3 regions of the Variovorax sp. 01N429 genome follow, and region 1 is predicted to be linked to each of the others. Evidence: predicted binding sites of a transcription regulator. Region 1 holds the regulator's gene; each other region holds the start of a gene.

The links. Region 1 encodes LexA, which represses DNA repair genes until DNA is damaged. Its sites were predicted from a motif close to ACTGTATNNNNATACAGT; they were not measured.
Region 2: a site for LexA is predicted at 3,302-3,319, ahead of imuA (translesion DNA synthesis-associated protein ImuA). Genes of this name have one in related genera too.
Region 3: a site for LexA is predicted at 8,966-8,983, ahead of AC1DSF_RS17995 (PA0069 family radical SAM protein). Genes of this name have one in related genera too.

What each region holds. Positions count from the first base shown of each region.
Region 1 covers NZ_JBFTRG010000006.1:267,768-278,068, forward strand. Annotated here, with positions in the region: gene kdsB (3-deoxy-manno-octulosonate cytidylyltransferase) at 1-337, shown strand, start outside; gene adk (adenylate kinase) at 447-1,103, shown strand; gene AC1DSF_RS13570 (asparaginase) at 1,107-2,108, opposite strand; gene lexA (transcriptional repressor LexA) at 2,181-2,855, shown strand; gene AC1DSF_RS13580 (D-2-hydroxyacid dehydrogenase family protein) at 3,483-4,490, shown strand; gene AC1DSF_RS13585 (MFS transporter) at 4,487-5,659, shown strand; gene AC1DSF_RS13590 (tetratricopeptide repeat protein) at 5,649-7,823, opposite strand; gene AC1DSF_RS13595 (3-hydroxyacyl-CoA dehydrogenase) at 7,970-9,490, shown strand; gene AC1DSF_RS13600 (oxepin-CoA hydrolase, alternative type) at 9,523-10,301, shown strand, end outside.
Region 2 covers NZ_JBFTRG010000003.1:267,411-277,711, forward strand. Annotated here, with positions in the region: gene AC1DSF_RS07320 (error-prone DNA polymerase) at 1-1,117, opposite strand, end outside; gene AC1DSF_RS07325 (Y-family DNA polymerase) at 1,110-2,519, opposite strand; gene imuA (translesion DNA synthesis-associated protein ImuA) at 2,488-3,285, opposite strand; gene AC1DSF_RS07335 (isocitrate lyase/PEP mutase family protein) at 3,392-4,228, shown strand; gene AC1DSF_RS07340 (aldo/keto reductase) at 4,255-5,184, shown strand; gene AC1DSF_RS07345 (hypothetical protein) at 5,420-5,620, shown strand; gene AC1DSF_RS07350 (DUF1772 domain-containing protein) at 5,627-6,079, shown strand; gene AC1DSF_RS07355 (NAD-dependent succinate-semialdehyde dehydrogenase) at 6,083-7,453, opposite strand; gene AC1DSF_RS07360 (DUF6496 domain-containing protein) at 7,506-7,964, opposite strand; gene AC1DSF_RS07365 (alpha/beta fold hydrolase) at 8,122-9,000, opposite strand; gene AC1DSF_RS07370 (DODA-type extradiol aromatic ring-opening family dioxygenase) at 9,145-9,957, opposite strand; gene AC1DSF_RS07375 (LysR family transcriptional regulator) at 10,048-10,301, shown strand, end outside.
Region 3 covers NZ_JBFTRG010000009.1:213,190-223,490, forward strand. Annotated here, with positions in the region: gene AC1DSF_RS17970 (adenosine deaminase family protein) at 1-498, opposite strand, end outside; gene AC1DSF_RS17975 (polyhydroxyalkanoate depolymerase) at 534-1,751, opposite strand; gene AC1DSF_RS17980 (glutathione S-transferase) at 1,867-2,523, shown strand; gene AC1DSF_RS17985 (autotransporter-associated beta strand repeat-containing protein) at 2,568-8,330, opposite strand; gene AC1DSF_RS17990 (DOPA 4,5-dioxygenase family protein) at 8,510-8,866, opposite strand; gene AC1DSF_RS17995 (PA0069 family radical SAM protein) at 9,001-10,095, shown strand; gene AC1DSF_RS18000 (efflux transporter outer membrane subunit) at 10,046-10,301, opposite strand, start outside.

The sequences.
Region 1 (10,301 bases):
CAAGACCGTGCTCGACGCCAAGGGCTATGCGCTCTACTTCAGCCGAGCCCCAATCCCCTGGTGGCGCGACGGCTTCGCGGCGCTGGGGCCGAAAGCAGTGCCGACGTCGCCGCCGGCCTTGAGGCACATCGGCATCTACGGCTACCGCGCTGGATTCATCCGGCAGTTTCCGGGCCTGCCTCCTGCGCCCGTCGAAACCACCGAAGCCCTCGAACAACTTCGAGCGCTCTGGCATGGTCATCGCATCGCTGTCCACATCACCTCGGATGCTCCCGGCCCCGGGATCGATACGCCAGAGGATCTCGCGCGAGTTCGCGCCCTTCTCGCTGCTGGCTAGCTTCGTTTTAGCGGGGGGAGCGCATGCTATCCTCGCCGCAATTCCGCCTGGGAAATCCTATGGGAGGCAGCATGGCGCGACATAAATCGAAAAACCTTCCGAGGACACCATGAGACTGATTTTGCTGGGCGCCCCGGGTGCGGGCAAGGGCACGCAAGCGGCCTTCATTTGCCAGAAATACGGCATTCCCCAAATCTCGACCGGCGACATGCTTCGCGCCGCGGTCAAGGCCGGTACGCCGCTTGGCCTGCAGGCACAGTCCGTCATGGCATCGGGCGCGCTGGTGAGCGACGATCTCATCATCAACCTCGTCAAGGAACGCATCGCGCAGCCCGATTGCGCCCAAGGGTTTCTCTTCGACGGCTTTCCACGGACGATCCCCCAAGCCGAAGCGATGCGCTCGGCCGGCGTCAAGCTCGACTACGTGCTTGAAATCGACGTTCCTTTTTCCGACATCATCGAACGCATGAGCGGTCGCCGCTCACACCCGGCGTCTGGCCGCACCTACCACGTGAAGTTCAATCCGCCCAAGGTCATCGGCAAGGACGACCTGACGGGCGAAGACTTGATCCAGCGAGAAGACGACAAGGAAGAGACGGTTCGCAAGCGGCTCGAGGTCTACAGCCAGCAGACGCGGCCGCTGGTCGACTACTACTCGCAGTGGGCCAAATCCGACCCGGCTGCGGCACCCAAGTACCGCTCCATCAGCGGTGTCGGAACGGTGGACGACATCACTCAGCGCGCGCTGGCTGCACTGAGCTCCTGATCTTCATGGCGATGGCCGCCCCGCCAGCAGCTCCAGCACGAGCTCGATGCGCGCCTTGACCGGCGTCAGTGCGCCTGCATCCCGAAGAAGCTCGTTCTGTCTTGGCAAGATGCGCCCCTGCGCACAGCGCGTAGCGCGGACGACCGACACGCCCGCGGCCTGAGCCCGCAAAGCAGCGGCTTCCAGGGCGTGATGCAGGGTTCCGTTTCCGGTGGCGGCAAGCACGAGCCCATCAAGCACTTCGGATGACCCCAACTCACGCTCTCGCACCAAGGCATCGACGATGCTGCCGCGCGCATCCGCATGGCTCATCAGGACCTCGACGCGCGGCCACTTGCGCGCGGCAACCACGCGACTGAAGACCTCGTGGGCGGCTGGCGCGGGGGCCGGCCATGTCCGCACTAGTCGAACACTCCCCTCCTCGACGTAACCCAACGGTCCGGCATCGCCGGAGGCGAAGGCATCGAGCCGGTACGTGTGCACCTTCTGGACGTCGACCGCACCGTGCATGGCCCCGGCGCAGACGGCCACGACACCGCGCGCGCCCTGGGTGGACGCAACGACGATGGAGTCGCACACATTCTGCGGACCGTCCGGCACCAGCGCGCTGGCGGGCCGCATCGCGCACGTGAGCACCACAGGTTTCACCGATGCGGATGCAATGACGGAATGCAGAAAATACGCGGTTTCCTCCAGCGTATCGGTTCCGTGGGTGATGACGAGCCCTGACACATCGGGCTGCGCCAACCAGTGCACACACCGCTGCGCGAGCTTCTGCCAGATTGCAAAACTCATGTCCTTGCTGTCGATCTGCGCCACCTGTTCGGCCGCGAGTTCCACGCCAGCCGGCGCTTTGATTCCACCCAGCAGTTCCTCGACGCCCACTTGGCCGGCCGTATACCCGATGTTGTCGGCCGAAGACTCGGCGCGGCCTGAGATCGTGCCGCCTGTTCCCAGCACGATCACCTTGCGGATGCGCTCGTCGCCTTGTTTGATTTCATTCATGACTTGCCAACCACAGAAAACTGGTTAAAAATACAGGTACTGGATATTCAGCCAGTTCCTTCAGGAGCCCACATGCAGTTCGCAGTCAAGCTTACCGCCCGCCAGCAGCAGATTCTGGATTTGATCCAAAGCGCCATCGCGCGCACCGGTGCGCCTCCCACTCGCGCAGAGATCGCGGCTGAACTGGGCTTCAAGTCTGCCAACGCAGCCGAAGAGCATTTGCAGGCGCTCGCGCGCAAGGGGGTGATTGAACTCGTCAGTGGCACGTCGCGCGGTATCCGCCTCAAGGGCGATGCATTGCGCGCGCTCAACGAGTCCCGAAACAGCCAATTTTCCTTGTCCCTTCCGGGTATGGCACAACTCGCGCTGCCGCTGATCGGCCGAGTGGCAGCCGGCTCGCCGATCCTGGCTCAAGAACACGTCGACCAAACCTACTATGTCGAAAACACGCTGTTCCAGCGGCAACCCGACTATCTGCTCAAGGTGCGCGGGATGTCCATGCGCGACGCCGGCATCATGGACGGCGATCTGCTGGCGGTGCAGGCCACGAAGGAAGCCCGCAACGGCCAGATCGTGGTCGCCCGCCTGGGCGATGAGGTCACTGTCAAACGGCTCAAGCGCAACAAGCAAGTCATCGAACTGCACGCCGAAAACCCTGACTACCCCACCATCGTTGTTCAACCGGGTGAGCCCTTCGAGATCGAAGGCCTCGCTGTCGGACTGATCCGCAACACGATGTTGATGTAACCCTTCGACCATCCTGCAAGCGAACTCGGCCTGCACCCGTGTTCGCCTCGTTGACGGCCGCGACAGGTGGCGGGCGTATGGCGTAGTGCCATCACCCTGTCGTGGCCAATGAAAGCAATCCTGCCTATGTTCAATCTCTGACTTTTCTGGAGTTCACATGGGAATCGCTCTTCTTAGCATCGTCGACCTGATCTCGCCTCTGCAGACATTGGCCAGCCGATGGATGCCAACGCGTCGGTCAAGCCACATCAGCACGGCGGGCTTGCGCTATGTCGGGGTTCGGCCAAGCTGCGGGTTGCGCCAAAGTCCGGCGACTCGCGAGGATGCGCCGAGCTCGGCGGCACGGCCGCTTCGAGTCGTGCGGATGGTCGATGCCCAGCAAACCGGTCGCCATCCAGGCCGGGTGGTGATTTCCGGCCGCATGGCGGACGTATGCGCCGAGCTCGACAGGCTCGTAGCACTCGAGGCCGCCGCCTCTCCCCCGTCGCCAGGCCTTCGCGCTCATCTGCATTGACGGCAGAGAAGCCCGCAAGCGCGCTGCTCTCGCCGCAAAATTGTTCAAGATAAGCGGAGGCCAGGCAGTGCGCCGACACAGCACGTGGGCGGTGCGAGGCACAATGGCACGCCATGAACATTGTGATCCTCGACGATTATCAGGACGCGGTGCGCAAGCTCAAGTGCGCAGCCAAGCTCGACGCTTATGCGGCCAAGGTCTACACCAACACAGTCAAGGGCATCGGGCAACTCTCGGTCCGCCTCAAGGATGCCGAAGTGATTGTGTTGATCCGTGAGCGCACCAACATCTCCAGGCAACTCATCGAAAAGCTGCCGAAGCTGAGACTCATCTCCCAGACAGGTCGCGTCGGCAGTCACGTCGACGTGAATGCCTGTTCCGAGTTCGGCATCGCCGTCGCCGAAGGCTCGGGCTCGCCGCTGGCCCCGGCCGAGCTGACCTGGGCCCTGATCATGGCCGCCATGCGCCGGCTGCCCCAATACATCAGCAACCTGAAGCACGGCGCCTGGCAGCAGTCGGGCCTCAAGTCGGCGTCGATGCCTCCGAACTTCGGCCTGGGCTCGGTGCTCAAGGGCAAGACGCTCTGCATCTGGGGGTATGGTCGCATCGGCCAATTGGTCGCTCGCTATGGGCAGGCTTTCGGCATGCAGGTGGTCATCTGGGGCCGGGAGCAAAGCTGCGCCAAGGCAAGGTCCGACGGCTTCCAGGTCGCATCGGACCGAGACACCTTCTTTGCCGCGGCCGATGTCCTGTCGGTTCACCTGAGGCTGACGGAAGAGACGCGGGGGCTTGTGACGCTCGAAGACCTGTCGCGCATGAAACCGACGGCGCTGTTCGTGAACACGTCGCGCGCGGAGCTTGTCGAGCAAGACGCTCTTCTTGCTGCGCTCAATCGTGGTCGGCCTGGCCTCGCCGCCATTGATGTGTTCGAAAGCGAGCCGCCGCTGCAAGGCCACGCGCTGCTCCGCCTCGAAAACTGCATCTGCACGCCACACATCGGCTATGTCGAGCAAGACAGCTACGAGATGTACTTCGGGCAAGCCTTCGACAACGTCGTCAGCTTCATCAAGGGCAATCCGACCAACATCGTCAATCCTGGCGCGCTGCAGGTCCGGCGTTGAGACAGTCGGCACCGTCGGCCGCGCTGTGGTCCCTGCTGGCTGGCAACTTCGTGATCGGCACGGGCGTGATGGTCGTGCCCGGAACGCTCAATGAGCTCAGTGCATCACTGCAGGTCAGCGCTGCAACCGCCGGCCAGTTGATCACCGCCGCGGCGGTCGTGATGTGTCTCGGGGCTCCGTTGCTTGCCGCCGTTGTCGCCGGGTGGGATCGCCGCGTGTTGCTGACCTGCACGATGCTCTGGTACGCGGGCGGGCACCTTGTTGCGACCCTGATGCCGAACTTCGTCGGACTGCTTGTCGTCCGGATGTTGACGGTGGTGGCGCCAGCCATCTTCACGCCGCAGGCAGCCGCTTGTGTCGGTCTCCTGGTGCCGAACGAACAACGCGGGCGTGCCGTCACTTTCGTCTTTCTCGGATGGTCGATGGCGTCGGTGCTGGGGCTTCCGATCGGCGCGCTGATAGGCGGCCATTTCGGGTGGAGGCCCGCATTCCTGCTGATCTCGATGTTGTCGCTCGTGAGCGCCATCTGGGTCTGGCGGCAACTGCCCTCCGGCATTCGACCCGCTGCGTTGTCGCGCGAGTCGTGGGGCCGTGTGCTCAAAAGTCCTTTGCTGATGGGTGTGGTGTGCGTCACCGCGCTGCAGGGGTCCGGCCAGTTTGTCTTGTTCAGCTATTTCGCCCCGCTGCTTAAGCAGCAGCTGGGTGCAAACGCCACTCAACAGGGTCTCATGTGGGCATGGTTCGGCGCTTGCGGCGTGGTGGGCAACGTGCTCGTCAGCCGCTACATCGACCGTGTGGGGCCACCGCGCATGGTCTTGCTGACGACGGCGTTGATCGCTTTGAGTTTGCTGCTCTGGCCGCTCGGCGTCACGCTGGCGTGGCTAGCGCTGCTGCTGACGCCATGGGGGCTGGGCTGCTTCGCGACCAATTCGGCGCAACAGGCGCGCCTGGTGTCGCTCGAGCCTTCGCTTGCGCCTGGCTCGGTCGCACTGAACAGTTCAGGGATCTACATCGGTCAGGCCATCGGTGCAGCAGCCGGAGGCTGGCTCCTCGCTAACGACGAATCCGCATGGATGAGCTGGGTTGGCTTTGCGACGATGCTCTTTGCCATTGCGCTCAGCATCGCCGTCGAAAAGGCGCAGCGGCGCGCCCCCGCTTTCAGCGCTTGATGATCGGGCGCGGGGCGATTTCCGCTTCGGTGCTCGGATCGAAGAGTTCGAAGTCGATCAGATGCGGGTCGGTCGAAGGCGCTGGCGGCGCCTTGGGCTGCTCGAGCGGCGTCGGCATCGTCTCGTAAGCCGTTTTGTCGAATTCGGCAAGATCGAGTTCAAGCGGAGGCCTCTCTGGCCTTGGCGCCGGAGCATCGACGTCTGCCGGCAGCGTCGCCGGTGCATCCGGGATCAGCACGGTGTCATGTTGCAAACGCTCGTCGATCGACCCATAGATCGACGGCGGAAGGACAGGACCGTCCTCTATTGCAGGCGGCTCCGTTTCCGGGCCGAGAGGCGCAGTCGCCGTCAGCTCGCCATCATGCCCATAGGTGTCCGCAAACGCCTGCGGCGTGACCAGGACCGGCGGCGCGCTCGCGGGTTCGATGACTTCCTTGGCCAGGGAATAGAGCAGCAGAAGCTCCTGGTAGGCGGCAAGATCGAAGGCCCCGTCCTCGTGGACACCGGGCTTTCGGAAGATCAGTTCTTCGATAAAGGCCAAAGTGCTCGGCGCAGGCCATTGCGATTCGATGCGCGCCAGGGCGCTTCGATAATGTTCGAGGCCCTTGCCCGTATCCGTGAAATTCTCGAATGCGGGCACGTCGGCATTGAATGCCCGCTCGAACTCTTCGGCGACGCCGGCGTAGTCGTCCTCGCGCCCGAGCGCATGGTAGATCCGCAAAAGGTCGAGGTACGCCAGCGCACTGGTGCCCGGGTTGGCTTCGATGTGCTCCCGCAAAACCGAAATGGCCTGATCGTGCTGGCCCAGCGAGAGGAAGAAATCCGACTGCTGCTGCACGTCCAGGAGTTCTTCGGTATTGACGAGCCGCGCCGGCACGCTGTCCAAGGCGCGAGAGGGATGCGGCGGCTCGCCGAAATCACTGTCGGCCTGATCCGGCTGATCGGGTATGGCAAACGGCTTGGCACCGAAGGTCGACACACCGAGGCTGCGCTTGCGCGGCTGCTCATGCTGCTCCGAATCGGGATCCGGGTCCAAATCCTCATCTTCGTCAAGCAAACCGCCGTGCCGCCGAACGCGCTTCGCTCCGAGCTTTGGCATCGGGTCGCCACGCTTCAATTCCGAATCACCCCACCACGCGGGCGCCACCGCCCTGCGCGACATGCGCCACAGCAGCAGTATGCCGACCAGAGCCAACAACAATGCGAGGAGCAGCGCGTAGACGAGCGGATTGCGATATTGGCTTTCGCGTGCCTGTGCCAGTTCGCTCCGCATATCGGCCAGTGCGCGCTGGTTCTGCGCCGTTTGCTCGCGCATGGCAGCTAAGGTGGCATCCATTTCCTTGGCGCGTTGGGCATCGCGCCCGGCCTGCTCGGCGGCAGGATCCAGGGCGCCCCAGAGAGCGGCGGCCGCGGCCCGGCGAGTCGGATCCTCTACGGCCGGCAAGCTCAATTGGCTGGTCGATTTCAGGCCCGCGTCTTTTGCCGGCTCCGGCTCCAACGCATCCACCTGGAGTCGAGGTCCTGCGGCGACGGGTGCCGCCTTCGCCGGCTGAGCAGCCGGGGATGCCTGAGCCACATTGACAGCACGCGAAGCGGCCGGCGCCTGAACGACGGCAGCGCGACGAGGTGCGGGCGAGGCGCTTGGTTTGCGCTGCGCGGACGTTGCCGGATCGCGGTCGGATGTCGAGTCGGCCGATGCCGCAGAGCGTTTCGCCCCCGTCGCCGCCCCATCGGAACCGGACGCTCCGCCGCTGCCGGCCGTACGCGACACCGGGCGCAGGGATGCCCGCGGTGCGGTCGCCACTTCTACGGAGGCGCGAGCACTGGCAAACGCAACAGCCGGCGGCGTCACGTCCGAAGGCACATCCGCAAGCAGCACATAGCTCCGGCTCGTCTTCGTGTCGCACCCGGCGCGGACGGTCACCGTGACGACCGGTTCTTCGACGGGGACTGTCGAGCGCACCCGGATGTTCGAATTGCCCGGACTCCCGCCTGATTCCAGCGATACAGTCACTCGCCGGTCGAGCATGGGCGTGTCCCCTTGCAAGATATCGGCGTTGAGGCATAGGGAGCCTCCGTCCTCGGTGGCTGCCAGCGAGATCGGGATCACCATGTCGATCGGCTTGCCGATCCAGACGGCGCCCTGGGGCCGGCCTATCGTCAAGGCGGATGATTCGAGGACGACCCCGAAAAGAAGCAGGCTCGCCGCCAAGCGTGGAAATCGCAAAATAGGCTTCAAGAAGCAATCAAAAGTTGACACATTCTGACATGTGCGTCAGGGACCCCGACCCACGGAGAGACAATTATCAAATGACTGTGAACTTTTCCAACACCGCCGTGATCGGCGCCGGCGCAATGGGGCGAGGCATTGCCCAAATCGCTGCCCAAGCCGGAAGCAAGGTCTTCCTTCTGGACAGCTTCGAAGGCGCAGCTCTGCGCGGCCGCGACGCCATTCTTGCCCAATGGCAAAAGCAACACGAAAAAGGCAAGCTCGACGCGACACAACGCGATGAGTTGTCCAGCCGCGTGACCGCCGTCGATTCGATGCAGGAGCTCGCCGGCTGCGATCTCGTGATCGAGGCGGTGATCGAAGACCTCGAGGTCAAGCGTCGTTTGTTCAGCGATCTCGAAGCCGCCGTCGCGCCTTCGGCGACCTTGGTCACCAACACATCGTCCCTCTCAGTCACTGCCATTGCCGCCGCGCTGAAACATCCCGAGCGCATGGCCGGCTTTCATTTCTTCAACCCGGTCCCGCTGATGAAAGTCGTGGAGGTGGTAGCCGGTTTCAAGACGGACCCTGAAGTCTGCCGCCGGCTTTCAGGCTATGCCAAGCAGATGGGCCACAGCGCGGTCCAGGCGAAGGACACGCCCGGTTTCATCGTCAACCACGCGGGGCGCGGCTACGGCACCGAAGCATTGCGCATCGCCAGCGAAGGGGTCGCGGATTTCGCGACGATCGACCGCATCCTCAAGGATCAGGCGGGCTTCCGACTCGGGCCCTTCGAGTTGCTGGACCTGACGGCGCTCGACGTCTCGCACCCAGTCATGGAGTCGATCTATCGCCAGTACTACGACGAACCGCGATATCGCCCGAGCGTGATCACGGCACAACGGCTGGCCGCCGGCGCGCTGGGCCGCAAGACGGGCGAAGGCTTCTATCGCTATGTCGACGGTGCCATTCAACAGACCCCCGAGGCGCCATCACCCACCGTCGACGCCATGCCGGCGGTTTGGGTGTCTCCCCGCGCAGCCCGGCGCCCTGAGCTGCTGCGGCTGGTGCATGCGCTTGGCGCCCAACTCGAAAGTGGTGCAACGCCCTCTCCTTCCGCGCTGATCCTGGTTGCGCCCCTTGGCTTCGATGTGACAACCGTGGCGGCCGTCGAACGGCTTGACGCCACGCGCACCGTCGGCATTGACATGATGGTCGATGATGCCGCGACCAAGCGGCGCGTCATCGCAACCAATCCTGCAACACGCCGGGACATGCGCGACGCGGCGCATGCACTGTTCGCGCGCGACGGCAAGGCAGTCAGCGTGATCCGCGACAGCGGTGGCTTCGTCACGCAACGCGTGGTCGCCACCATCGTGAACATCGCCTGCGACATGTGCCAGCAAGGCGTTTGCACGCCCGCCGATCTCGACTTGGCGGTGCGGCTCGGCCTCGGCTATCCGCAAGGTCCGTTGGCAATGGGTGACTTGTACGGCCCGACCAACATGCTGGAGGTGCTGTTCAACTTGCAGACCGTGTACGGCGACCCGCGCTATCGCCCGAGCCCTTGGCTGCGCCGCCGCGGAGCGCTCGGCCTGAGCCTCACACATCAAGAAGAGTAAAGAGCAGAACCCTGAGACACACGAGACCACCCATGACCGCAGAACTCAAGAGCACCACAGAAGGCAGCACGATGGTGCTGACGCTTTCCAACCCATCGCAGCGCAATGCGCTCGGGCCCGAGATGTACGCGGCAGGCATCGAGGCGCTCAACGGCGCCGAGAACAGTGCTGAGATCCGCAGCGTCGTCTTCGTCGGCGAAGGCAAATGGTTCTGCGCGGGCGGATCCCTGCAACGGCTCCAGAACAACCGGACGCTCGATCCCTCGGTGCAGGCCGAAAGCATCGAGGCATTGCACACCTGGATCGACACGATCCGCACGTTTCCCAAGCCTGTCATCGCCGCGGTCGAAGGAGCGGCCGCAGGCGCGGGCTTTTCGTTGGCGCTGGCGTGCGACTTGGTCGTGTCCGCACGCGACGCCGTCTTCGCGGCGTCATACAGCAATGTCGCACTGTCGCCGGACGGCGGTCTGAGTTGGCATCTCGGACGGATGCTGCCCCGCCAACTGGCCAGCGAATGGCTCATGCTGGGCGAGCGCCTCGATGCATCGCGCCTGCATGCATTGGGCCTGATCAACGAGATCACCGAAAACGGCCAGGCTCTTTCAGGTGCTCTCGCGCTTGCCGCAAAGCTCAATGCGCGCGCGCCGAACTCGATGGCAAGCATCAAGGAACTGCTCGGTGAAGCTCGCGGCGCCACCCTCGTTTCGCAGCTGTCGGCAGAGCGTGACCACTTCGTTCGCAATCTTCATCACGCGAATGCGGGTATTGGCATCGCCGCCTTTCTCGACAAGCAAACACCACGTTACGAATA
Region 2 (10,301 bases), on a different contig from region 1:
AGAACATCTCATATTCGAGCTCGAGGATCAATCGAAGCTCGCGCTCTATTTGCAGCGACACCTTCTCCGGGATGCCCGAAGGATATTTGCCGCGCGCGCCCTCCCAAGTCTTGCGCACCAGCGTCTGCGCCGGCGTCTCGCCATTGCCGACGCTTTCGAGCGGGTACTTGTAGTTCTCCCGGATCACCTCGGGATCGAAACGGCAACGCCGCGCCACTTCGAGCGTGTTCGCCAGCATCTCGTCGGTGTAGAGCGCGGCCAGCCGCACGCGCTGGCGCAGATGCCGCTCGGCGTTGGACTGCAATGCGAAGCCGCATTCAGCCACCGTCTTGCCTTCGCGCACGGCAGTGAGCACGTCCTGCAGCGGCTTGCGCGCGCGTGCGTGCATGTGTACGTCGCCGGCCGCCACGAGCGGCACGCCGGACCGCTCGCCGGCTTGGAACAGCGTGACGAACCAGAGGTCGTCATCGAGTTCATTGAGCATCTCCACCGCCAGCCACAGGTTGCCGTCGAACAACGCCTTCGCGGCCGAGAGGTCTTCGTGCAATTGCTCGATGTCGATGGCGCCGCCGGGCTTTCGGTCGGGCACGAAAAGAATCTGGCAGTGCTTCAGCGAAGCGACGTCGCTGCCGTCCCAGGTCACCCGGTATTGGCCTTTGGGCAGCTCGGTGGTTCGCGCGGCGGTGATGAACTCGCAGAGGTTGCCCCAGCCTTCGGTGTCGTTCGCGATGACCACGAGCCTGAAGCGATCGAAGCGGAATTCGCTGCCGAACAGCAGGCGGAAATCAGGGTTGCGCGGAATGGGCGGCTCGTCAGGATGCTCGCGCTCGTAGACATCGAGCTTGGCGGGCAGTTCGCGCAGGCCGACGTGCGCACGCACCACACCGGCCACAGAGCATTCATCGGTGATTGCAAGCGCCGAGTAGCCGAGCTGATAGGCGCGCTCCACCAGTTCTTCGGGCGTGGAGGCACCGCGCTGAAAGCTGAAGTGGGTCAGGCAATGAAGCTCGGCATAGCCCGGCAGTCCGGGCGCGGGCGGTTGCCGCTCCGGCTGCGGCAAAGCGTGTACCTCGGCGAGCGTCAGCGCACGGGTTTTCTTGCCGCTGAGTTCAGGCATAGAGGCCTTGCAAGTACCAGCGGACCTCGCCTTCGGCGAAGCAGGCGGTCGAGCGCTCGCGGAAGATCCACACCAGGCCGGCTTTGGGGCTTTCGGCGACGTAGTAGTCGCGCACTGCGGGTTGGCCGCCCTCTTCCACGCCGCCCCACCAGCCTGCTTCGACGCGCTGGGGGCCGATCAGCCTGCGCAGCGGTCCTTGGTAGCAGGGGCGCTCGCCATCCATCTCAAGAGGCAGCGGCTCCGGCAACAACCACCCCGGGTAGATGGACTCACCCCCAGGCTTCGCGCACTTCGTGTCGCTTTGCCTACCCCCTTGCAGGGGGCAACACTGGTGGACCGGCGGAGCCGGTTCCACGGTGTTTCTGGAAGGGCGCTGTTTTGGGGCTTGCAGGGCGGGTTGCCACACTTGCATGCGTTCGGGGCGGTGGTCGGGCTGTAGCTTGGGCACCAGGACTTGCTGGGGGCCCAGGCGTGCACTGAGGCGCTCGACCATTTCGTGGAGCTTGTCGCCCTTGCGGTTGTCTTCGGGCAAGAAGCTGGTGCTGGCGCCGGCCCAGGGATCGGTTTCGAGCGAACGCAGGCGCAGCCAGCTTGCGGGGGCTGCCAATGTGGTGAGCGCGAGTTTCTCGGCCAGGAGCCGGCGCAGGTGCGCCATGTCCTGCGTGGGCTCGGCAGTGCGCACGGTGATGTTCTGGTGCGGCGGCAGGTTCACGCCGTTGAAGCGCTTGAGGTCGAGCGTCCATTCGAGTTCGAGCGCGCGTGCCCCGCGCTGGCGCGCGCGCAGCCAGATCTGCAGCCCCGCCAGCAGACGGTTGGCCGACCACATGAGCTCGTTGGCGCCTTCGGCCAGCGCAGGCAGTTCGAGCTTCTGCTCGAAGACGTCGGGCAGGCTGAGCCACGCATGGCTTTCGGGGCGCGAGCCCCAGGCGATGTCCAGTGCATTGCGCAAGCCGGTTCCAAAGCGCCGGGACAAGCCGCCGCGCGGCAAGGCGGCCACATCGCCCCAGGTGCGGCAACCGAGGCGCGCGAGCAGTTCGAGGTGCTCGTGCGCGGCGCTCAATGTGTCGAGCGGCAGGCCGGCGGGCATGTCGTCGGGCCGGCGTTCGCCGCGCACGAAAAGACGCAGCCGCGCCAAGGCCTCCAGGCTGGTCGCGCCCTGCGCTCCTTTCAGGGCCGCGTCGGGCGCAGGGTTGGCGCTGGCGAGTTGGCGCATCAGGCCCAGCCGACCGCCCCAGAGTCTTTCGCAGGCGGAGACTTCGAGCATCAGCGCTTCGTCCTGCCAGGCGACGTGCGGCGTGAATTGCAGCGCCCACCAGCCCAGGGCTTCGGTGGGCGGAAGGGGCGTGCCGGCTTGAGGTGGCCCAGCGGACTCAGGCAACCACTGCAAGGCGATCCAGTGCATGGCGTCCTTCCTTCCAGGCCTCGATGTGCACCACGGTGGCGGCATCGTGCGCCGGTGCCGTGCCCTGCTGTTGCAGGCGCAGCTTGCGTCGCAGCCGGGCGGCGGCGAGCAAGGCGCTCATGCGCTCGCTGCGTGCCGGCAGCATCACCGGCGCAGCGAGCGGCGGGCCGCGGCGCTTGAGGATGTGGAGTTCGATCTGGGCCGCATCGGCCTCGCTGCGCATGATCTGCAGCCGCAGCCGCGCCGGAGAGGCCGTTTGTGCCACCGTCCCGGGCCGGCAGACGAACAACACCGCATCGTGCTGCGCGGCAGCCAGCTGGAGCCGCCGCAATTCGCCGACCCGGGCCTGCGGCAACCAGGCCAGCACGGCGCCCACGTCAGCGCAGCGCAGCGCCTGCTCGCAGGCCCACAGCCGCGCGGCTGCGGCCTCGCTCCGGACCCACATCAGCGCCTCGGGCCTGAGGCCGTGCGCGGCCAGCGAGGCGCCGAAGGGCTCGCAGGGTGCGCCGATCAGCACCACCGGCCCGCCCCGCGCTTCCGCCGCCTGCACCAGACCGGGCAGCACCAGCTGCCAGAGCGGGTCTTCAGGCGCGGCCTGCAGCAGTTCCGTCATGGCGCCGACCGGCCAGCCGCCGCCCGGCAACTGGGCGTCCAGCGCCGCGTGACCGGTCCCGATGACCTGCGCATCGGCGCTGCCGAGTTCGTCGGCATGCCAGACGCCGCGGCCGGCGCCAGCGGGAAAAGAGTCGAGGAAAGGAAGGCCCATGATCAAAAGGTGAATAACTGTATTTTCATCCAGTATTTTCAGCCCTGCAACCGGAAGGACAAAGGAGAAAAGAGAGACACTGGCGCGCCAAAAAGGAGATTTCTTCATGACTTCATCCCCGCAGCTTTCCCAGGCCGACAAGGCCAGGACCTTCCGCGCCCTCCACGAATCCACCGAGGGTTTCATCATCCCGAACCCCTGGGACGTCGGCACGGCGCACCTGCTCGCGGGGATGGGGTTCAAGGCATTGGCCACCACCAGCGCCGGCCTGGCTTTCTCGCTCGGCCGGCCTGACAACGCCCTCTCTCGCGACCACGTGCTCGCGCATCTCCGAAGTCTTTCGGCCATCGACCTGCCCGTGAGCGCTGACCTGGAAAACGGCTTTGGCGACGCCCCGGAGGAAGTCGCGCAGACCATTCGGCTCGCAGCCGAGGCGGGCGTCGTCGGTGGATCGATCGAGGACGCCACCGGCCGCGCCGACGATCCCATCTATGCCCGCGACCTTGCGGTGGAACGCATTCGCGCCGCCGCGGAAGCGGCCCGCGCGCAGCCCTTTCCCTTCACCCTCACCGCGCGCGCCGAAAACCATCTTCACGGGCGCAACGACCTGGCAGACACCATCGCGCGCCTGCAGGCCTACCAGGAAGCCGGCGCCGATGTGCTCTTTGCGCCCGGCCTGGTCACGCGCGAAGACATCTCCACCGTACTGCGCGAGATCGATCGCCCGCTGAATGTGCTGATGGGCCTGGGCGCCGTCACGCTCGACGCGAAGACGCTGTTCGGACTCGGCGTGCGCCGCATCAGCGTCGGCGGTTCGCTGGCGCGCGCCGCAATGGGCGCCTTCCTGAACGCCGCCAACGAGTTACGCGAGCACGGCACCTTCACCTACGCCAGCAAGGCGGTGAGCCATCGAGAAATCAACGCGATGTTCTCAGCGCATTGAACCGGCAACGACCGGGATAACGGGCGATGATGGCCAATGACCTTCTCCTCACGCGCACCCAGTTGCTGCGGTTGGGCATCGCGCTCTGCGCCGGCGTCGCACTCCCTGGATTCGCGCAGCAAGGCAGATCGAAGATGAACACTCGCCCCATTCCCTCCACGAAGGAAGCCCTGCCGGTGGTCGGCTGCGGCACCTGGATCGGATTCGACCAGCGGCCCGGCACCGCCGCCTACCAGCAGCTTCCCGGCGTGCTCGAAGCGTTGTTCGCGGCCGGCGGAACCGTGATCGACAGTTCGCCGATGTACGGCCGCTCCGAAGAAACCACCGGCGAATTGCTGGCCGAATCGAAGCAGCGCGACAAGGCCTTTCTTGCGACCAAGGTCTGGACCTCGGGCCGCGAGGCCGGCATTGCGCAGATGGAGAAATCTTTCGAGCGGCTGCGCACCGAACGCATCGACCTGATGCAGGTGCACAACCTCGTCGACTGGAAAACCCATCTCGCCACGCTGCACGGCTGGAAGGACAAAGGCCGCGTGCGCTACATCGGCATCACGCACTACACCGAATCAGCGTACGGCGAAGTCGAAGCCGTGCTGCGTGCGCAGAAGCTCGATTTCTTGCAGATCAACTATTCGCTCGATGCGCAAGGCGCCGCGCAACGATTGCTGCCCCTGGCGGCCGAACGCGGCGTGGCGGTGATCGTCAATCTGCCTTTTGGTGGCGGCGGGCTGCTGCGCAGGCTGCGCGACAAACCCGTGCCAGTCTGGGCGACGGAGATCGGTTGCACGAGCTGGGCACAGGTGCTGATCAAGTTCGTGCTGAGCCATCCGGCCGTGACCTGCACCATCCCCGGCACCAGCCGAGCCGAGCACATGGCCGACAACGCGGCGGCCGGCACAGGGATCTTGCCGGACGCGGCATTCTGGAAAAAGAACCTGGCGTCGTTGCAGATCTAGGCACTGGGCTATCCGACGGATGGCAGCCAGAGATGCACCGTCGCAGCACACTCGAATTCCTCGCGCCTTTCAGGGGCTTGCCAATTGCCGAACATGTCCGTTGGGAGCGTCGCCGTTCCCTCCCCTTCGCAAACCAACTTCGCGGGAGCCAATCATCATGAATCATCGACATCAGCGAGAACGACAAAGCGGCAGGGAAGCGCGAGCGGCGTGCTGAAGATTGAATAGTCATGACATGACCATCCAATGGGACGAGCTCCGGGCCGCGTACGACGAGTGGCGCGCGGAGCGCGACAAGTACGACCGCTGGATGACGGTGCTGGCGGCCGCCGAGCCGTACGACAAGGCCGAGCTGCAGAAAGACATGGAAGAGCTCGATGCGAGGCACAAGGTCTTTCTGGAGAAGATCAGGCCGTTCGTCCGGTCGCTCGCCTAGTTTGCGATGAGCACGAGGATCGTCCAGTTCCTGGCCATCCTGATTGGCGCGCTCGCGCTGATTCCTTCAGGCGCGCACCTGGCTGCGCTTCCGAACAAGATCGGCCTTAACCAGCCGGAGTATTTTCTGGTCCAAGGCATCTATCGCGGCTGGTGGGTGCTCGGGCTGTTCTGGGTTGCGGCGCTCGTGGCGAACATCGTCCTGGCGATCGTCGTTCGCTCGCAAGCCGGACCGTTCTGGCTTGCGCTGTGCGCTGCAGCCTGCATCGTCGCCATGTTCGCGATCTTCGTCGCCTGGACCTTGCCCGCCAATCAAGCGACGCAGAACTGGACCGATGTCCCAGCCCATTGGGAGTCATTGAAACGCCAGTGGGAGTACTCCCATGCGGCAAATACGGCCATCGTGTTCATCGCTCTCTGCCTGGTTGCTGCGTCGGCGCTGTCCTGGCGGCAGGCGTGATGCCTATGCCGCCACCCACACCGTCTTGATGTTCACGAACTCCCTGATGCCGTAGCCCGACAGCTCGCGGCCATAGCCGCTGTCCTTCATACCGCCGAAGGGCAGCCTCGGATCGGAACGGACGGCGTCGTTGACGAACACGCATCCGGACTCGATCGACTCGGCCGCGATGCGCTCGCCGCGGCCCAGGTCGCGCGTGAAGATAGCGGCGCCAAGCCCGAACGAGGAGTCGTTGGCGGCGGCGATGGCCTCTTCCTCGTTGCGCACCGGAATGACCGCCGCTACAGGGCCGAACAGTTCCTCGTTGTAGGCCGGCATGCCCTTCGCAACATCGGTCAGCACGGTCGGCGGATAGTAGGCGCCCGGTCCCTCCGGAATCTTGCCGCCGAGCAGGCACCGCGCGCCGCGCTGCACGCTCTGCTCCACCTGCCGGTGCAGGGCCTCGCGCAAGTCGTGCCGCGCGAGCGGGCCGATTTCCGTAGCCATGTCCAGCGGATCGCCCTGCCGCGCCGCTTTCATTTTCTGCACAAAGCGCTGTTCGAACTCCTGCCGCACCGGCTCGACGACGACGAAGCGTTTGGCGGCGATGCAGCTCTGGCCGCCGTTGACCAGCCGGCCTTTGGTGCAGACGCTCGCGGCGAGCTCGATGTCCGCGTCTTCCAGCACCAGATAGGGGTCGCTGCCGCCCAGTTCGAGCACGGTCTTCTTCAGCATCTCGCCGGCCTTGCGCGCCACTGCGCTCCCGGCCGGGCCGCTGCCGGTCAGCGTGACCGCGCGCACCAGCGGATGCTCGATGGCCGCGTCGACCTGCGCACTGCCGATCAGCAGCGTTCGAAACAGGTGCTCGGGAAGGCCGGCTTCACGCAGGATCTGCTCGATCGCGAGCGCGCAGCCCGGCGTGTTCGATGCGTGCTTGAGCACCGCCGCGTTGCCGGCCATCAGCGCCGGAGCGGCGAACCGGAACACCTGCCAGAACGGAAAGTTCCAGGGCATCACGGCGAGCACGACACCCAACGGATTGAAGGTGACGAAACTCGCGCGCGCCTCCGTGTCGACCGGCTCACGCGCCAGCAGCCGCGCGGCGTTGTCGGCAAAGAATTCGCAGCAGCCGGCACACTTCTGCGCCTCGGCAATGCCGTCGCGCAACGGCTTTCCCATTTCGCGCGCCATCAGGCGGGCCCAGGTATCGGACTTCGCGCGCAGTATCTTTGCCGCCTCTCGCAGGCGCTGCGCACGCTGCTCGAACGATGTGCCGCGCCAGGCCAGGAACGCCTGGTGCGTCTTGCCGATGATCTCGTCGACGGCAGCGCGCGACATCTGCGCATGCGTCTCGAGCTTTTCGCCGGTGGCGGGGTTCATGGATTCGATGGCCATGTGGCTGGGCTCCTTCCGGGTGAATGCAATGCGCCGGCCGGGCAGCGCCCGGTTACCTGCCGGCCTTGTGCGCGGCCCGTGTCCGAGCCGCCTTGCGCGCCGCTGCCGAGCGCTCTGCCGCGGTGCGCTCCTTGGACACGGCCTTTGCATGGCGGGCCAGCGCCGGCTTCGACGCCGCTGCCGGGCTCTCGTGCTGCAGGGCGCCGATGGTCGCGCGCGAGCGCTTGCGCGACACCTTGGCATCGGGCTTGCGGCCGGCTTCCAGCGCATGCTGCGCGCTGTGTCGCGTTTTCTCGGAAGCTTCACCCTTCTTGGGCGGAGGCAGGTCGACGCCGGCGCGCCGCGCCTTGGACAAGCCGATCGCGATGGCCTGCTCGGGCGAACGCGCCCCGTGCTTGCCTTCACGGATGTGCTCGATCTCTTCCCGAACGAACTCGCCGGCCTGCGTGGTCGGCGCCTTGCCTTCGCGCTTGTCGCGCCTGGCGCGCTCGATGGTTTTCTTCTCGGGCATGGTGGATCTCCTGCAGTTGGAGTTTCCGGAGCGGCGCGAAGGGCTTCGCACTCCGCTGCCACGAACGATCACTCTAGGCCGACGATCCGCGGCGCGTGTAGGGCGCCGCGACCGCATCGGTGTAGGCCCCCAAGCTACCCGGGCCCGCAGCTCGGATCTACGCAAGAAAGCGCAGCAGCAGCGCGTTGACCTCGGCCGCGCGCTCGAACTGCACCCAGTGCCCTGCGTTTTCGACCACCGCACCTTCGCGCAACGGATGACCGGCAACGAGCTGCTCCACCAGAGGACGCGCGTCGGCCGTGACGTCGTGCTCGCCCCAAATCAGCAACTGCGGCCCGCCAATGGTCTCCAGTGCCGCCTGCAGCCCTCCGGAGAGCGAGATCTCCTTGCTGCGAAAACGCGTGCCGTGGCAGGAGATGTCATGAATGGCAAAGGCCAGCGCGTCGATGGCCGCCTTGTCGTGCAGCATCAGCGCGGCCAGGTTGTGCAGCAACGCGGCGCGTTCCTCGTCGCGATCCTCCGCGGCGCGCCAGTTGATCATCTCGACGGTCATGCGGCGCAGGGTGCCGTGCCCGCCGCTGCCCATGAGCACCAATCGCCTGATGCCGCCGCGCCGTTCGCCGAACTTCGATGCGACCAAGCCGCCGAAGGAGAAACCGCCGAGGTCGATCTCGCTGCCCGCACCGACAAGGCTGTCGAGCGTCGCGCCCAACGCGCCGAGAACCACATCCAGCGATGACTGGCCGGGCGCCGGCTCCGGCGGAGTGCCTGAATCATTGAAGCCCGGCAGATCGGGCAGCCAGAGCGTGTGTTCGGCCGAAAGCGCCTCGATATTGCGCAGCCAGTGCATCCAGCTGCCGTGGCCGCCGTGCAGCAGCACCAGCGGGGGACGCGAATCTTCGGTGCCGAAACGGCGCCATCGAATACGGACGCCATCGTGTTCGACATCGTGGTGGGTGGAAAGCGCATCGACGCGCTCGATCAAGCGGACGGCATCGGCCTCGGCTTGCGGTTCAAAGGTCGAGTAGTAAGGCACCGCCGCATTGTGACGCGCCGCCACTCCCAGCGCCGCGAGGAGACCTATTCGCAGGCACCAGCGGAACCGGCTTTGCCGGGCCGCAGGGGTGCGCCCCCTTGAGGGGGTGCTGAGCCACACGCAGTGGGCGAGGCTGGGGGTGGGCTATCCGAACCTGAAGCTCGACACGGCAATGCCGCCCATGAACTCATCCTCGTGATAGATGCGCTCGCCGGCTTCGCCCTCTGCGGCGCCGACAGCGACCATCAGCGGAATCAGGTGCTCCTCGCGCGGATGCGCAATGCGTGCGGCCGGCGCCGTCGCCCAGCGCAACAGCTTTTCGTCACGCTCGCTCGACTTCGCGTGGACGACGGTCTCGTTCAGCCAATCGTCGAACGCCTTGGACACATCGCGCGCCTGCGGGCCGAACGCGCGAAGGTTGTGATAACTGAGCCCGCTGCCGACGATGAGCACGTTTTCATCACGCAGCGGCGCGAGCGCGCGGCCGAGCGCCAGATGTTCTGCCGGATCGAGCCCGCGCCGCAGCGACAACTGAACCACAGGCACTTCTGCATTGGGGTAGATGGCCGCCATCGGCGAGAACGTGCCGTGATCGAAGCCGCGCTCGGGATCCGTCCGCGCAGGCAGTCCCGCAGCCTCGATCAGGCCCTGCACGCGCCGCGCAAGTTCCGGCGAGCCGGGCGCGTCGTAGTGCACGCGATAGGTATGTTCCGGAAAGCCGCCGTAGTCATAGATCATCGGCGGCCGCGGATTGCCCATCACCGTGAAAGCCGGTTCCTCCCAATGCGCCGAGATCATCAGGATCGCGGCCGGCTTGCGGCCGATCTGGCGCGGCATGTCGGCCAGCGCGGCTTCGAGCTTGTCGTAGGTGGGGCCCATTTCCTTTTTCATCCACGGCCAGGGGCCGCCGCCGTGCGAGATGAAATAGGTGGGAAGTCGTGGGTTGATGTTGCTCATGGATCACTCCTTGAGAGCGAGTCTAGAGATTTCCGCATGAGAAATCGATGGGCTACGATGCACCGATTCGTTTCTCCACAGGAAATCGACATGGACCGCCTGACAAGCCTTCGCGTGTTCCGCGAAGTGTTCGAATCCGGCAGCTTCGCCGCAGCGGCGGAGCGACTCGGAATTTCGCCGCCGATGGCGAGCAAGCATGTGGCACAGCTGGAAAAGTCCCTCGGTGCTCGCCTTCTTCACCGTTCCAGTCGCCATCTGAGCCTCACCGAAGCGGGACAAGCCTGGTACGAGCAAAGCAGCCGCGCGCTCGACCTGCTCGATGCGGCCGAGGCGGCCATCGGCCA
Region 3 (10,301 bases), on a different contig from region 1:
GCCAACGACCCATTGCACCATCTCGACAGCTGCTTCGGGGCTGGCCTCTCGATCGATGGCCGCGATCAGGCGGCTTGTGATGCCGAACTGCTGTTCGGCGTCGTGGATGGCGCGCACGATCGCGTCTTGCGCCTTTCGATAGCCGATGCTTGATTGATGCACGGTCCCGGTCGGATTCCAGAAGAACTCGCTGTAGCGAACGTTGTGGCTGGCGGCATCCTGAAGGTATTCGAGCGTGAGCCGATGCAGGTCGTCCGCACCTCGAACCAGATGCGAATCGAGCGCTCGGAGCACCCTCAAGACGCCGACCGGCTTTTCACCCCGTGTGTAGAAGCTTTCGATTTCACCGTCGGCCAGTGGCGCGCCGGCAGCGCGATTGAGTGCGGCGAAAGTGTCATGCCGAACGGTGCCGAACAGATGGCAATGCAGTTCGACCTTTGGAATCGCGTGGAGGAATGATTCGAGCGGTGAAGCGGGGTCGTGTGCGGGCTGGGTCATGACGCACAGTCTAGGCCGGCGGGCCGGCTCCTGCGCTAGTGCAACTCCGCAGCCGCATGAATCGTCTCCCGCACGCGCGGGTAGATCTGTGTGTTCCATTTGCTGCCGCTGAAGACACCATAGTGCCCGACGCCGGCTTGCAGGTGATGGGTCTTGAGATACGGTCGCACGCCAGTGCACAGGTCCTGCGCGGCCACCGTCTGGCCGACCGCGCAGATGTCGTCGCGCTCGCCTTCAACCGTCAGCAGCGCAGTGCGGCGGATCGCTGCGGGGTTGACCTTGCGCTCGCCCACGGTGAGTTCTCCGCGCGGCAGATCGTAGGTCTGGAAGACCCGCTCCACTGTTTCAAGATAAAACTCCGCCGGCAGATCATTGACCGCCAGGTATTCGTCATAGAACATGCGGATGGTCGTGGCCTGTTCGATTTCGCCGTCGATCAGATGCTGGTACAGCTTCCTGAACTGCTGCTTGTGCCGATCCGGGTTCATGCTCATGAACGCGCTGAGCTGCAGGAAGCCGGGGTACACGCGGCGCATCATTCCTGCGTGCGGCCAAGGCACGCGGCTGATCAGGTTGCGCTCGAACCAGCTGATGGAGCGGTCGGTGGCGAGTTTGTTCACCATGGTCGGATTGATGCGGCAATCGACCGGGCCAGCCATCAGCGTGAGGCTGCGCGGTGTCGCCGGGTTGTCGTCTTCGGACATCAGCGCGGTGGCAGCCAGCGCCGCGACGCAGGGCTGGCACACGGCCACCATGTGCACGCCCGGACCGATCGCCTCCAGAAACGCAATGATCTGCAGCGTGTACTCGTCCAGCCCGAAACCGCCATGCCAGAGCGGCACGTCGCGCGCGTTGTGCCAGTCGGTCACATAGACATCGTGGTCGCGCAGCAGCGTGCGCACGGTTTCGCGCAACAACGTGGCGAAATGGCCCGACAGTGGTGCGGCCAGCAACACCGGCGGATGCACCGCCGTGGTGTCCTTGCGAAAGTGCAGAAGGGTCCCGAAGGGGGCAGCCAACGCAGCTTCTTCGTGGACGGCGACTTCTTCGCCGTCGACCATGACGCTGTCGATGCCGTAGGCCGGACGTGTGTGCGTGAGCCGCAAGCGTGAATAGACCTCCATCGCCGCCGAGATGCGGCGAGCCATGCTGCGGTCCGAATGCGGATGCCACAGCGCGCTGCCGAGGTATTGCGCCGCAAGCCGTGACGGCGAAAGCAAGTCGGCGTTGGTTTGATAGGCCCGATACAGCATGCCCGTGACGCAGGCAAGTTGCGGGCCAAGTTCCGCGACATGTCGCGCGCCGCGCACCTTTCTGGCACAAGCCTTGCACGGCTGCATGGCCGATCCGGCAATGAGGAGCGTCAGCATGGCCAAACCCGTTCTCACCATCAGCAGCAAGAACTACGGCGCGTGGTCGCTGCGCGGCTGGCTGATGTGCCGCCTTGCCGGACTCGATTTTTCGGAAAAGGTGATCCCGCCCGATGACCCGGCAATGAAGGCGGAGATGCTGCTGCTCTCGGCTTCGATGCTCGTGCCGTCACTGCAGCATGGCAACGTGAAGGTGTGGGACACGCTTGCCATCGGCGAATACCTCAACGAGATCAAGCCCAAGGCCGGCCTTCTGCCCGCCGATGCCAAGGCGCGCGCGCATTGCCGGGCAATTTGCGGTGAGATGCATTCGGGCTTCAGCGCGATGCGCGGATCGCTGCCGATGAACGTCAAGGCCAAGTTTCCGGGCTTCAAGATCTGGTCGCGTGCGCAGACCGATATCGACCGCATCGTCGAGATCTGGCGCGAGTGCCTTTCGGCTTACGGCGGTCCATTCCTTTTCGGCGAGACACCGTGCATGGCCGATGCGATGTATGCGCCGGTGGTGACGCGCTTCATGACTTACGACGTACACCTCGATCGAACCTGCGCCGCCTACTGCAAGCGCATCGCCGAACTGCCCGCGATGCAGGAGTGGATCAAGGCGGCCAAGCAGGAGCCCGAAGAAATCGACGAGCTCGACGCTGAGTTCTGAATCCGTCCGACCGGTTCATGCCGGCCGGATTCGGAACCCGCAGATCAGAATTTCACCTTCAGGCCGATCGATCCCTGCACCGAGGAGCTCACTCGCGTGTCCCCGCCGGAGTGGAAGAGCTTGCCGAGTTCGCCGTACACGCTGGTCGCCGGCGTCAGGCCGAGGGTGAAGCCGATGGCCGCCTCGGTGGACGTGTAGCCGATTTCGTTGGAGATCGGCGTGGTCGCGACCGGAGCGATGAAGCTGGTCGTATCGGTGCCGCCGAAGCCATGCCAGACGTTGAGTCGTCCGTACGGCTGCAGTCGACCGATGCCGGTGGTGTAGTCGCCGGTGATGCGCACGCCGATGCGCCCGATCACCGCTGTGGCCGTGTCCTGGTCCACGACCGCGCCGCTGATCCGTGCATTCCCCAGCGCCTGGCGGTTGACGATCAACTGGGCCTGCGGCTCGACTCCCCAGCCGCTGCCTAGTGCGAATCGCTGGCCCACTTCGGCTGACGCGGTCACGCTGTTGCCGCTGCTGTCGCTCGCGAAGCCGAGCGGGGGCGTGCCCGTGATGTCCTGATGGCCGTACTGCAGCACGAAATCGGCGTACTGTCCCTGCGGATTGGCATAGGTGGCGTAGCCGCCCAGATAGGTGGTATCCGCGCGCAGATTGCCGGCATAGCCGCGGCTGAGGGAGTTCAGGCCGTAGAAGCCGTCCACATGGGCGTCGGCGCGCAGGTGGCCGGCATACAACCCGGCATGCCAGATGGTGTCGGTGTAAAGGTCGACGCCGGCCTGCGCTCCTTGCGTGCTGGCATTGCTTTCCGGCGCGGTGATGCCGCTTTGTTCGATGGTGGTGGTCCCGTCGATGACACGGGCCCACCCGCGGCGATTGGAAGTGCTGCCGGAAGCTTCGGTCGTGACCGTTTCGTCGCCCATCCTGCGATGCAGGTTCGACAGCATCGTGAGATCGCTTTGGCGCAGCACGCTCGGCAGCGCAGCATAGAGAGGCACTTCGGCGCGATAGGCCGGCAGTGGCGTTGCCGCTATGGATGCGGGCCCAGATGCCGCTGCGGGAGCGACCGCAGCACCCGTCGCAGTGGTCGGCGTGACGGGGCCGCCGTCGGAGCGCAAGTACCAGTTTTCGCCTGCGCCACTGTTGTCGGCGGCATAGAGCCGGTACTCGAAGGCGCCCGCGTCGACATGGCCGTTTGCCAATGCGAATGCGTCCTTGGTCGTCTGGGCGGTCGTGGTCGCGCCGTTCTGGGCGCTGATGATGTTGATGCCGCTGCCCGCGGTTCGTGCGCCGAGGCCACCGAGGTTGGTGATCTGCACGGTGGTCTTGCCGCTCGCGCTGGCGCCTGCGCCGTTCAGTATCAATCGATCGGTCACGCTGCCACTGTCACCCAGCGCAGTTCCGAGGCGGATGACGCCGGCATTGCCGGAATAGGCGCCGTTGATGGTCAGGGTCGAACCCGGCGCAGCGCCCAACAGCGAGACAGTGCCGCTGTTGGTCAGGGATGCAACGGTCTGGCTGAAGCCGCCGGTGTCCAGCGTCGCGCCGGAAGCCACCGTGTGCGCCGAAGTCGCGCTGAACGCGTTGGCCGCGCCCGCGCGCAACGTACCTGCCGCCACGGCCGTTGCGCCGCTGTAGTTGTTGGCGCCGGAGAGCACCAGCGTGCCGCTGCCGTTCTTCGTCAGGGCGCCGGCACCTGAGATCGCGCCGGTCAGCGTTTCAGTGAAGCTGCCTGTGTCGATGATGGGGTCGGTGATTCCGGTGAGCACCACGGCATTGGCGACTGTCAAACCGTTGACGGTGAAGCCCAATGTGGTGCCTTCGTCCATCGAGAGCGCGCCGGTGCCCAGGGCGGTGCTGCTGCCTAGGTTGATCTGACCTGATTGGAGAGCGGTGCCGCCGCTGTAGGTGTTGGCGCCTGCGAGGGTCAGCGTGCCCGCGCCTGTCTTTGTGAGGCTGCTGCCGCTGATTGCGCCATTGAGCGAAGCGTCATGGCCATTGGTGTCGAAGGTGCTGCCTGCGCCGATCGTCACTGCGCGTGCGCTGGCGAAGCTGGCTCCGTAGCGCAATGTGGCGTTGTTCAGGGCAAGTCCGCCGGTCGCGGCGCCGAGGTTGCTGTCGGCGCTGACTTGGAGCACGCCGGCGTTGACGGTCGTGCCGCCGCTATAGGTGTTGGCGCCGGTTAGGGTTAGCGTGCCGGCGCCAGTCTTCGTGAGAGCGCCGCCGCTGATCACGCCATTGAGCGAAGAGTTGTTCCCGTTGGTGTCCAACGTACCGCCGCCCGCGCCCATGGCCACTGCGCGTGCGCTCGCGAAACCGGCGCCGTAGCGCAACGTGCCGTTGTCGAGCACAAGCCCACTAGCCGCATCGCCGAGGTTGTTGTCCGCGGCGACCTGAAGCACACCGCCATTGACAGTGGTGCCGCCGTTGTAGGTGTTGGCGCCCGCGAGGGTCAGGGTGCCGGCGCCGGCCTTCGTGAGAGCGCCGCCGCTGATCACGCCGTTGAGCGCAGCGTCATTGCCGTTGGTGTCGATGGTGCCGCCACCCGCGCCCATCGTGACTGCGCGTGCATTGGCGAAGCCGGACCCATAGCGCAACGTGGCGTTGTCGAGCGCCAGGCCACCGGTCGCGGCGCCGAGGTTGTTGTCTGCGCTGACCTGAAGCACGCCGGCTTTGACAGTCGTGCCCCCGCTGTAGGTGTTGGCGCCCGCGAGGGCCAGGGTGCCGGCGCCTGTCTTGGTGAAGCTGCTGCCGCTGATCACGCCGCTGAGCGAAGCGTCATTGCCGTTGGTGTCGAAGGTGCTGCCTGCGCCGATCGTCACTGCGCGTGCGCTGGCGAAGCCGGCTCCGTAGCGCAATGTGGCGTTGTCGAGTGCAAGACCACCGGTCGCAGCGCCGAGGTTGTTGTCTGCGCTGACCTGAAGCACGCCGCTGCTGACGGTGGTGCCGCCGTTGTAGGTGTTGGCGCCCGCGAGGGTCAGGGTGCCGGCGCCTGTCTTGGTGAGGCTGCTGCCGCTGATTACGCCGCTGAGCGAAGCGTCATTGCCGTTGGTGTCGAAGGTGCCGCCACCCGCGCCGATCGTTACTGCGCGTGCGCTGGCGAAGCCGGCTCCGTAGCGCAATGTGGCGTTGTCGAGCGCAAGACTACCGGTCGCAGCGCCGAGGTTGTTGTCTGCGCCGACCAGAAGCACGCCGCCATTGACAGTGGTGCCGCCGTTGTAGGTGTTGGCGCCCGCGAGGGTCAGGGTGCCGGCGCCGGCCTTCGTGAGAGCGCCGCCGCTGATCACGCCGCTGAGCGCAGCGTCATTGCCGTTGGTGTCCAAGGTGCCGCCGCCCGCGCCCATGATCACTGCGCGCGCGCTGGCGAAGCCCGCTCCGTAGCGCAACGTGCCGTTGTCGAGCGCAAGCCCACCGGCCGCATCGCCGAGATTGTTGTCGGCGCTGACCTGTAGCACGCCGCCGTTGACCGTCGTGCCGCCGTTGTAGGTGTTGACGCCCGTCAGGGTCAGCGTGCCGGCGCCCGTCTTGACGAGCGAGCCTCCGGTCGCAGTGACCGGGGGGTTGTACACACCTCCGTCCTTGTCGACGAACCCTGGGCCAGTATCGGAGATGACTCCGCCGATCGTGCTATTGGTGCCCCGCGCACCGACTGTCAAGACCTTGCCGCCGAGCACGACGTTCCCGTCGCCGGAAAGCTCGCCGATCGAGATCCCGCTTGTCGCTTCGCTGATATTCACAGTGCCCGCGACGGCATTGGCGATGGCTGCTCCGCTGAGATCGGAGGAGTCCTGCAGGTAAACGCGCCCGCCGTTGTTGGCGATCGCCGCGCTGCCGCCCGTGCTGGTGCCCAAAAAATAGATGCGCGAGTCGGTGCCGTTGACCAGGGTGGACGCGGCTGCCGTGGCATCCCGGAAGAGGATCAACGCGCTACCCGCTGCGTTGATGATTGTGGCCGTCCCCGCGCTGGCGCCGTTCGAGAAGGTGACGCCGGAATTGAGCCCCAGTTTGTTGGGGCTGACGTGGGTCGTGATTTTCAGGTTGCCGGCGCTGGCACCGCCACCGTTGAAGTCGAGTTCGCTGTTGTTGTAGATATCGACCAGGTTGCTGTTCGTGCCCAGCGTGCCCGAGCCTGTCACCTCGACATTGATGCGGCCGACCTGACCGCTCGTTCCAAGCTGGATGGCGCCCGTGAATGCGGTGTTGTTGCTGCTGCTCAACGTCAGGCGCGTCGGATCTCCAGTGTTCGATCCGCCGTTCTTCAGTGTCAGGGTGCCACCTCCGCTGAGTTTCCCGCTGAAGATATTGCCTTGGCTGTCGTTCACATCGATGGTGCCGCCGTTGACGTTCACGGCAATGTCACGCGCCGAAACGAAGGGCGGCGGGTTCACGGCCGGCAGCGGAAGAGGCGCCGGCAGACGCAAGGTGCCGCCATCGAAGGTCAGGCCGGCGTCGGGGCCGGTCGAGCCCAGGTTGCTGTCCGAGGACACCTGCAGTATTCCGGCGTTCAGCACGGTGCCGCCGCTATAGGTGTTGTTGCCAGACAGGGTCAGGGCGCCAGCACCGGTCTTGGTGAGAGCGCCGCCGCTGATCACGCCGTTGAGCGAAGCGTCGTTGCCGTTGGTGTCGAAGGTGCCGCCATCCGCGCCCATCGTCACTGCGCGTGCGCTGGCGAAGCCGGACCCGTAGCGCAATGTGGCGTTGTCGATCGCGAGGCCACCGGTCGCAGCGCCGAGGTTGTTGTCGGCGCTGACCTGAAGCACGCCGCTGTTGACGGTCGTGCCGCCGCCATAGGTGTTGTTGCCACTCAGCGTCAAGACGTCCGTGCCCTGCTGCACCAGGCTGCCGCTGCCTGAAACTACGCCTGCGTAGTCGTATGCGTTAGACCGATTGAAGACCAACCGTCCGTTGTCCGTCACGTCGCCGTTCAGCGAGCCGGTGCTGCCGCCGGTTCCGATCTGCAGGGTTCCGCCTGTGTTGATCGTCAGATTGCCTGTGCCGGCCGCACCGCCGACACCGGCGATGCCGCTCGTACCGTTTCCGCCTTGAACGCCGCTAAAGTTCACGTCACCCGAGGCATTGACCGTGCCGCTGATCGACAACGTGCCGTTGCCGCCCGCGCCGCCCATGCCACCTGTTCCCCCATTGGGCGTGCTGCCGCCGCCGCCGCCGCCTGAGCCGCCGAGGTTGATTGCACCGGCGACATTCAGGACGGCGCCAGCGCTCACATCGAGGACGCCATTCGACCCGGCCCCACCGACGGCACCAGGCGTCGTCCCCCCGCCGCCGCTCCCGCCGCCGCCACCCCCGCCGACCCAGACGGAGCCGGTCACGTCGGTGGTGCCGGTCAAGGTCAAAGAGTTGGGCTGGACGGTGTCGCCCACCAACGCGTTGCCGCCGGTGACGCCAGCGCCATTGGCGCCGCCATTGCCGGGCACTCCGATGTCACCGCCAATGACGAATCCATTGCCGCCGCCGCCCGAGCCGAAACCGCCGCCGGCGCCGCCGGCGATCGCACCACCCGATCCACCACCGCCTCCGCCACCGATGCCACCGGCGCCGCCGTTCCCCGCATTGGTGCTCGAAATGCCGCCTGCGCCACCAGCGCCGACGAGCAGGTTGGTATCCGCATGCGCGGTAGGCGCCAGGGCGGTGACCGCCATCAGGACGGCGGCTCCCGCGGCGCCGAAGGCCGCGCTGGCAGCGCTTCCGGTTGCGCAACCGCCGGGACCGGATGTCCGGGCGAGTTCGGAGACAGCTTGACGGCTTCCCGTCGAGCGATTGAAGACGAGGCGATAGATACGGTTCATTGAGACACGACTCTTGTTGCTTAAAAATGGAACATTTCGTATTCAGACGCGTCGGAGTGTATCTTTTGTTAAATATTAAGTACTAGATATTTTTGCGGGTCGGACGTAAAGCCGCCGCGACAAGGCGATCGAAAGCCCGCCCGCAGGGGCGCTGAAACGCTGTTGCTTGTGGGCCGGGTTCAGTCCGCCGGTTTGCGGAACATGCGCAGATCGAGCGGCGACTCGTTGCCGAGCCACATCGCGTGCGCCGTGTGGTCCGTGTAGTCGTCGCCGGTGACGCCGTGGACGAACACATCGAGCCCGTTGCGGTGCTCGTCCAGCCAGCCGATTACTTCGTCGAATTCGGCAGCGTCGAAAGCAAGCTGGCAACTCCAGTGCGGGTGCGGACCGACGAGCCGCTCGTGCACCCTGCCGACCACGACCAGCAGACTGCGCCCGGCATCCTCGGCCAACTGCTTCGCTTGCGCGACCGTTGCGGGGCCGAAATAGATGTGCGCGTGGTATTGCGGATAGAGGTTTTCAGGGCGGCGAGGCATCGTTGGACACGCAGGGCGGGAGGGCCAGAGCTTACGCCGTGTGACGTGCTTGTGGCCGCCACACACGCGCTTGCTGCGGCAATCTTGAAATGGTGAAATACTGTTTGTCCATACAGTACTTCGGGGGCGCCGCCATGACCGACACCATCATCCCTCTTCATGCCCTCAAGGGCCGAGGTGCGGCCACGCACCTTGCGCATCGGTTCGAGCGCGACGCGCGCAATGCGTTCGACGATGGCTGGGGCACTCTGGAAGAGGGCGCCGCCGAGGCAGACGCATTGCCTCCGCTCGCCACGGAGGTCCGCTTCGAGGACGTCAAGTCGGTGCTCAGCCACAACGATTCCCCGGACGTTCCGTTCGACCGTTCGCTCAATCCGTACAGGGGATGCGAACACGGGTGCATCTACTGCTTCGCCCGGCCCACGCACAGCTATCTCAATCTTTCGCCGGGACTCGACTTCGAAACCAAGCTGATCGCCAAGCGCAACATCGTCGAGGTGCTTCGCGGCGAGCTGGGCCGCAAGGGCTACAGGCCCAGCCACCTTGCGATCGGCACTGCGACCGATTGCTATCAGCCCATCGAGCGCGAACTTCGGCTCACGCGCTCGGTCATCGAATTGCTGAAGGAGACGCACCATCCATTCGGCCTCGTCACGAAATCGAGCGCGGTCGAGCACGACCTGGACCTGATCGCACCCATGGCGGCCGAGCATCTGGCGGCGGTGTACGTCACCATCACCACGCTCGATGGCGAGGTCGCGCGCAAGCTCGAGCCGCGCGCCGCCGCGCCGCATCGGCGCTTGCGCACCGTGCGCACGCTAGCCGAAGCGGGCGTTCCGGTGGGCGTGAGCGTGGGGCCGCAGATTCCCTTCGTGACCGAAGACATGGAACAGGTTCTCGAAGCCGCCTGGGATGCCGGCGCGCGCTGCGCTTTCTACACGGTCGTCCGGCTGCCATGGGAGGTCGCGCCGTTGTTCAAGCAATGGCTCGAACTGCACTACCCGCAGCGCGCGGACCGGATCATGGCGCGCATCCGCGAAATGCGCGGCGGCAAGGACTACGACGCCGATTTCGCCACGCGCATGAAGGGCAGCGGACTGTGGGCGGACCTGATTCGTCAGCGGTTCGAAAAGGCGACGGCCCGCATCGGGTTCAATCGCGACCGCATCGTGCTTGACCTCAGCGCGTTCCGACCACCTGGCGCAGCGGGGCAGGGCAGTCTGTTTTAGAGCCGGCCGAACCGCGCGGCTCGACGCCGCACCAGTCGCCGCCCAGCGCCTTCACGAGAAACACCGAGGTTTGCATGCGCTGCCCCATGATCTGCGCGGCCTGGCGCTCCGTCGAGAGCACAGCCTGCTGCGCTGTGATGACGTCGAGGAAAGTCGTGGCGCCGCCCTGGTAGCGGGTGGAGGCCATGTCCAGCACGCGTCGCGCG